Linked DNA regions of Caballeronia sp. LZ062. The protein of the gene in region 1 interacts with the protein of each later gene in a pairwise test. Links are inferred from orthologs where the notes say so. Each region holds a gene or a part of one and is shown on either strand. Other genes may lie near its edges.

Evidence for each region.
Region 2: the proteins of ptsN (region 1) and P9239_RS13200 interact in binary tests that used the Escherichia coli proteins (3 or more experiments, as listed by UniProt). The link is inferred for Caballeronia sp. LZ062 from one-to-one orthologs.

What each region holds. Positions count from the first base shown.
Region 1 is NZ_JARTWB010000002.1:2,261,748-2,264,999, reverse strand. What follows is about bases 283-3,219. They hold ptsN (PTS IIA-like nitrogen regulatory protein PtsN), read right to left. Parts: upstream 2,011-3,219; coding sequence 1,555-2,010; downstream 283-1,554. Other genes in these bases: P9239_RS16545 (RNA polymerase factor sigma-54), read right to left, coding at 2,947-3,219; hpf (ribosome hibernation-promoting factor, HPF/YfiA family), read right to left, coding at 2,405-2,764; hprK (HPr(Ser) kinase/phosphatase), read right to left, coding at 403-1,371; rapZ (RNase adapter RapZ), read right to left, coding at 283-323. In the rest of the region: more of rapZ, read right to left, coding at 1-282; more of P9239_RS16545, read right to left, coding at 3,220-3,252. UniProt on the Escherichia coli protein: Seems to have a role in regulating nitrogen assimilation.
Region 2 is NZ_JARTWB010000002.1:1,511,431-1,515,019, reverse strand. The notes cover bases 95-3,368. They hold P9239_RS13200 (sensor histidine kinase KdpD), read left to right. Parts: upstream 95-444; coding sequence 445-3,168; downstream 3,169-3,368. Other genes in these bases: P9239_RS13195 (hypothetical protein), read left to right, coding at 3,240-3,368; kdpC (potassium-transporting ATPase subunit KdpC), read left to right, coding at 95-395. Outside these bases: more of kdpC, read left to right, coding at 1-94; more of P9239_RS13195, read left to right, coding at 3,369-3,589. UniProt on the Escherichia coli protein: Member of the two-component regulatory system KdpD/KdpE involved in the regulation of the kdp operon. KdpD may function as a membrane-associated protein kinase that phosphorylates KdpE in response to environmental signals.

The DNA.
Region 1 (3,252 bases):
GGACCGGAGAGCGGATGACGGCGGCGCGTCTCGGAGAAGCGTTGAATGAGCGCCTGCGTGCTCGCGTTGAGGAACAGCACGCGCAGATCGTAGGCGCTCGTGAGGTTGTCGATAATCGACGGGACTTCGTCGAGCGAAAGGCTCGAACGGGCGTCGATTGCGACGGCGAGGCGCTGCTGGCCCTCGCTCGCGAGATACGCGGCGAGATCGGGCAAAAAGCGCGGAGGCAGGTTGTCGACGCAGTAGTAGCCGCCGTCTTCGAGGGCATTGAGCGCGACGGACTTGCCAGAGCCGGATATGCCGGTGATCAGGATGATACGCATGGAAGTGTGCTCGTTCGCTTCATCTTAGCACCTGCATATCGTCCGGACTTCGTGCCGATTTCGTGAGAATGCGCAGGCTTCAGATGAGTTTGCCGGGAAACTGGCTGTCCGGGTCCTGCATGGCAAGCCGCTGGCGGTCCATGAAATCGCGCAAGGTGTCGATGCCGCGCAATTGCAGGATGGTGTTGCGCACCGCCGCTTCCACCAGCACAGCAAGGTTGCGGCCTGCCGCGACCTGAATCGTCACTTTGCTGATGGGCAGACCGAGAACATCGACGGTCTGGCTTTCCAGCGGCAGGCGCTGGAACTCGCCGTCCGGACGGCGCACGAGCTGCACGATCAGCTTGAGCTTCATCTTCCGGCGCACGGCGGTCTCGCCGAAGATGGTCTTGATATCGAGCAGGCCGAGGCCGCGCACTTCGAGCAGATTCTGCAAAAGCGGCGGGCAGCGCCCTTCGACGAAATCGGGACCGAGACGCACGAAGTCGACAGCGTCGTCGGCAACGAGTCCGTGGCCGCGGCTGATAAGTTCCAGGCCCAGTTCGCTTTTGCCGAGGCCGGAATCGCCGGTTAGCAGCACGCCCATGCCCAGAATGTCGATGAACACGCCGTGCAGCGTGGCGCGCGGCGCGAGAATGCGCGACATGTACGCGCGCAGACTGTCGATGACGGCCGCTGCCGACATGCGCGTGGTGAAGAGCGGCGTCGACGAGCGCGTGCAGCGAAGCACGAGTTCCGGCGGCGCGCCCACTTCGCCCGCGACCACCAGGAACGGCGGCTCCAGCGCGATCAGCTCGGCCATATGGCGCGAGCGGTCTTCGTCGGATTGACGCTGGTAGTAGTTGATCTCGGCGTCGCCCAGCACCTGAATGCGGTTCGGGTGGATCAGGTTCAGGTGGCCGACGAGGTCGGCGCTCGACGTTGCGTTCGCAACCGTTTCGCTCGAAAAGCCGCGCTCCCAGCCTTCGTGCCCCGTGAGCCAACTGAGCTTCAGGGCGGCGGCGTTGTCGTCGAAAATACTTTGGGCGTTGATGCTGGACGTATCCATGAGGCCGGAACTCCGTTGGAAGCCGGGAGCAGCCTTCGCGTGACGAAGCCGTTGCTTCGATTCGCCGCATGGCGCTGCGTGTGACCGATTGTGCCGCAGAAGCACCGCGCACGCGAGGCGCGCCAAAAGCGCGCGAGCGGCGCGGCGCCTTTGTCAAAACGGTGGCCTGCGTCTATGCGGCGCTCACGGTTGCCATTGCGTGAGCACCTGATACAGCGCCTCGCGGTCCTCTTCCTTATGCAGACGCTCCCGCGCTTCGCCGTCGGAGAGCAGTTGCGCGATCTCCGACAGGATTTCGAGATGCTGCTGCGTGGCCTGTTCGGGCACGAGCAGGAAGATGAGCAGCGACACCGGCTGACCGTCCGGCGATTCGAACGCGACCGGCTCGGCCAGGCGCACGAAGGCGGCGAGCGGTTGCTTCAGCCCCTTGATGCGGCCGTGCGGAATGGCGACGCCTTCGCCGAGCCCGGTCGAACCCAGGCGCTCGCGAGCGAAGAGGTTGTCGGTGACGATGCTGCGGGCGATGCCGTTCTGGTTCTCGAAAATCAGGCCCGCTTGCTCGAATACACGCTTCTTGCTGGTGACGGACAGTCCGAGAACGACGTTCTCGATGGGAAGAAATTTGGCTAAACGATTCATGTTGGCAGGCTGATGCGTGGCCTGATAGCTCCTCATCGTGGCTGCTGTCTGAAAGCGCGCACGGCGATGGCGATACGAAAGATGCGCTCACGGCGTTCGTTGCAGCGTTCCTCTACTGCGACCCCGATATTAACCGGCTCATTATAGAACAGCGGAAAGCGCGATGGTGCGGCGCGCCATTGCGCTTTCCGCTATCGAATGTGCAGTACAAAGTTCGAAAAATCAATGCTTTGTGCCACCCCGTCATGCACTATGCAACAAAAACGCCGCCAAAGGGCGGCGTTTGTCCGAAGCGGACGTTTCTCTGGCGCTTCGTTGCGTTCGCCGATTCGAGGAAAGCCTCGAATCGCGCCCGCCGACGGGCGGCGGGCGGCGCCGTTCGCGTTCCTGCCGTTCAGGGCGAGGGCGCTTCCAGTCCGCGCGCTTCCTCGCGGTACTTCGCGGCTTCGTGGGCGTGACCCTGGATCTTGTCCTTGTGACGGATCACTTGCCGGTCGAGCTTGTCCACCATCAGGTCGATGGCCGCGTACATATCAGCGTCACAACTCTCGATAAAAATGTCCTTACCTTTGAGGTGCAGATTGATTTCCGCCTTGTTCCGCTTGTCCTTGTCCCTATGAGTGTCGACCGAGAGGACAACGTTGCCGTCCATCACCTGATCAAAATGACGGAGCACTCTGTCCAGTTTCGTGATCACAAACTCGCGCAACGCAGGCGTCAATTCGAGGTGGTGTCCACTGATCTTCAGATTCATAGTTGCTCTCCAAGCTAAGGGCCGTTGAATCACGGCGGCTCGTCCGATACCGGTCGGCTACGCGTCCCGCCGTGCACGATGTTTGTACGCGCAAGGAACGGGCCGCTTGGCCGGCTCGTCCGCGCTTTCGCGATGCGGCCGGTAAATGTCCACCGCGGTATGCGGTGAACCACAGAGACGGGTCAAAGAGACTTGCGCAGATTGACTGCGGGGATTTTCAGCGCCTCGCGGTATTTGGCGACGGTGCGCCGCGCGACCACGAAGCCTTGTTCCGCCAGCAGTTCGGCGATGCGGCTGTCTGAAAGAGGAGTTTTGGGGTCTTCCGCTCCTATCAGTTGCTTGATGAGGGCCCGGATCGCCGTGGACGATGCGGCGCCGCCCGTGTCGGTGGAAACGTGCGATCCGAAGAAGTACTTAAATTCAAGCGTCCCGAATGGGGTGAGCATGTACTTCCCGGTCGTCACACGGGAGACCGTCGATTCGTGTAA
Region 2 (3,589 bases), 750 kb from region 1 along the record:
CGCCGCGTTATTTCTGGGGCCGCCCGTCGGCTACGACGCCGAATCCCTATAACGCGGGCAGCTCCGGCGGATCGAACCTCGGCCCGACCAATCCCGCGCTCGCCGATGCCGTCAAAGCGCGCATCGCCGCGCTCCATGCCGCCGATCCTTCGAACGACGCCGCCGTGCCCGTCGATCTCGTGACCTCATCGGGCAGCGGGCTCGATCCCGACATCAGCCCGGCGGCGGCCGCGTATCAGATCGCACGCGTGGCGCGGGCCCGTGGGCTGTCCGTCGCGCAAGTCAATGCGCTCGTCGTCCAGGCGACGTCCGCGCGCGCGTTCGGCGTCATCGGGGAACCTGCGGTGAATGTGCTTAAATTGAATCTCGCGCTGGACCGGGCGAGCGTTCGCTGAGCGCCGCCATTCCCCAAGCGCAACATGACGAGACCCCGCACAGGAGCCCATGCGCCCGACCCCCGATGAACTCCTCGACAAGCTGCAACGCGAGGAAGCAAAGCGCCAGCGCGGCAGGCTGAAGGTGTTCTTCGGCGCGTCGGCGGGCGTCGGCAAGACGCTTGCCATGCTGCAAGCTGCGCGACGCCGCCGCGAAGAAGGGGTCGATGTGGTGATCGGCGTCGTCGAAACGCATGGCCGCAAGGAGACGCTCGCGCTATGCGCGGGCCTGGCGACGCTGCCGCCCGCGCAGATCGACTATCGCGGCCGCACGCTCGCGGAATTCGATCTCGACGGCGCGCTCGCGCGCAAGCCGCAACTCATCGTCGTGGATGAGCTCGCGCATTCGAATGTGCAGGGCTCGCGCCACCTCAAACGCTGGCAGGACGTGCACGAACTGCTCGACGCGGGCATCGACGTGTACACGACCGTCAACGTGCAGCATCTGGAAAGCCTCAACGATATCGTCGGGCGCATCACCGGCATTCGCGTGTGGGAGACGGTGCCCGACCGCGTGTTCGATCTCGCCGATGAAGTGACGCTCGTCGATCTGCCGCCCGAGGAACTGCTCGACCGTCTGCGCGAAGGCAAGGTCTATCTGCCGCAGCAGGCCGAGCACGCGGTGCGCAACTTCTTTCGCAAGGGCAATCTGATCGCGCTGCGCGAACTCGCGCTGCGCCGCACCGCCGACCGCGTGGATGCGCAGATGCGCGAGTACCGCGCCGATCAGTCGATCGAGCGCATCTGGCAAGCGCGCGAGCGGTTGATCGTGTGCGTCGGGCCGGGACCGGAAGGCGCGGTGCTGGTGCGCGCGGCGGCGCGGCTGGCGGCGGCGCTGAAGGCGGACTGGCTCGCGGTTTATGTCGAAACGCCGAAGCTCCAGCGCCTCTCCGACGATGACCGCCGCCGCACGCTCGATGCGCTTAAGCTCGCCTCGGAACTCGGCGCGGAAACCGTGACGCTGGACGGCGCCGATGCCGCCGCGACGCTCATCGACTACGCGCGGATGCGCAACGTGTCGAAGCTCGTCGCGGGCGCGCCGGGCGCGCGAAGCTGGCGGCGTATGGTCCGAAAGCCGGTCGCGGAACGCATCATCCGGCATGCGGCGGATATCGACGTCACGCTCGTTTCCGCCAACTCGCGCGACGAGTCGCGAGCGCGGCGGGCATCGATAGCCGGGGCGTGGCCCGACGGCGAGCATTCGCCGGCACGTGCTTACTGCTACGCGATCGGCATAGGCGCAGCGATCACGCTGGTCGCGGATCTGCTGGCGGCGCGGCATATCGCGCTCACCAATCTCGTGATGCTGTATCTGCTCGGCGTGATCTTTACCGCCGCGCGGCTCGGGCGCGGGCCGGGCGTGCTGCTGTCGTTCGTGTCGGTCGCGGCGTTCGACTTTTTCTTCGTGCCGCCCGCGCTGTCGTTTTCCGTCACCGACACGCAATACGTGCTCACGTTCGTCGTGATGCTGTTGACGTCGCTCACGATCAGCCATCTCACGTCCAGCCTGCGCCGCGAGGCGCGCATCGCGTCGCAGCGGGAGCGGCGCACCAGCGCCATGTACGCGATGACCAAGGAACTCGCCGCCGCGCTGATGACCGGGCAGATCATCGAGATCGGCACGCGGCACGTAGCGGAAGTCTTCCACGCAAAAGTCGCGATGCTGCTGCCCGATGCGAGCGAACGCGTGCGCCAGAAAGTGGACGAGCCGAACGCGGACGCGATGCTGGATACGGCGCGCATCGACCTGGATATCGCGCAGTGGGTCTACGAGCAGCAGAAACCCGCGGGCCGCGGCACCGACACGCTGCCCGCCGCCGACGCGCTCTACTTGCCGCTGCGCGCGCCGATGCGCACGCGCGGCGTGCTCGCGATCCTCGTCGAGCGCGAGGCGGAGCTGGCCGTGCCGGAGCAGCGGCGCATGATCGAAACCTTCGCGGCGCAGATCGCGCTGGCGCTCGAACGCGTGCATTACGTGGATATCGCGCAAGACGCGCTCGTCAACATGGAGTCCGAGCGGCTGCGCAATTCGCTGCTCTCCGCGATATCGCATGACTTGCGCACGCCGTTGACGTCGATTGTCGGCTTCGCGTCGGTGCTGGAAGAGAACGCGCGGGGCATCGGCGGTCTGCCGGGCGAATCGCAGGAACTGGTGCACGCGATCCACGAGGAAGCGCTGCGCATGAGCGGGCTCGTGACGAATCTGCTCGACATGGCGCGCTTGCAGGCGGGCGCGATCCGCCTGAACCGGCAATGGTCGATGCTCGAAGAAACCGTCGGCGCGGCGCTCGCGACGCTCCGGCGCACGCTCGCGGGCCGTCCGGTACACGTGCGCGTGCCGCATGACCTGCCGCTGCTGCGCCTCGACGCCGTGCTGATGGAGCGCCTCTTCGCGAACCTGCTGGAGAACGCGGCCAAGTACACGCCCGCGCTAACGCCGATCACCATCGCGGCAGAAAAAGAGACATCGGGCGATGTGCGCGTCGTCATCGACGATGAAGGGCCGGGCGTGCCCGCCGGCATGGAGACGCGCCTGTTCGAGAAGTTCACGCGCGGCGAGAAGGAATCGGCGCAGCCGGGCATCGGGCTCGGGCTGGCGATTTGCCGCGCGATCGTGGAGGCGCATGGCGGGCGCATCGGCGTGGAGAATCGCGTCGACGCGCAAGGGCGCGTATGCGGCGCGCGCTTCTGGTTCACGCTGCCGGCGGATGAAGCGCCGCCGGAAATCGAGTAGAGCGAGCGCATGTAGGGCATTCATGCGCGATCGCACGGTCGGGAACGCGCGGGGGCGGTAGATTTGCTCGCATGACTTCCTCCTTCAGCCGCCGACGCTTTCTTGTCGATGCCGCGCTCGGACTGGGCGCGTTGCACGTGTATGCGTATCCGCGCATGGCATTCCCGGCGACCCGTTCGAATGGCGACGCCCTGACTCCGTTTGCGTTCGGCGCAAAAGGCGATGGCCGCGCCGACGACACCGCCGCCCTCAACGCCGCCTATGAACACGCGCGCCAGCAGCGCATATTGGCGGTATCGCTCTGCGGCGCGACGTATCGCGTGACGCGCGGCGTCTATGCGCGCGGCATATCGACGAACGGCGAGGGCGCGACGCTCATCGCGACGCTGGACGGCGCGCGCGGCGGCGCGGCGTTCGAATG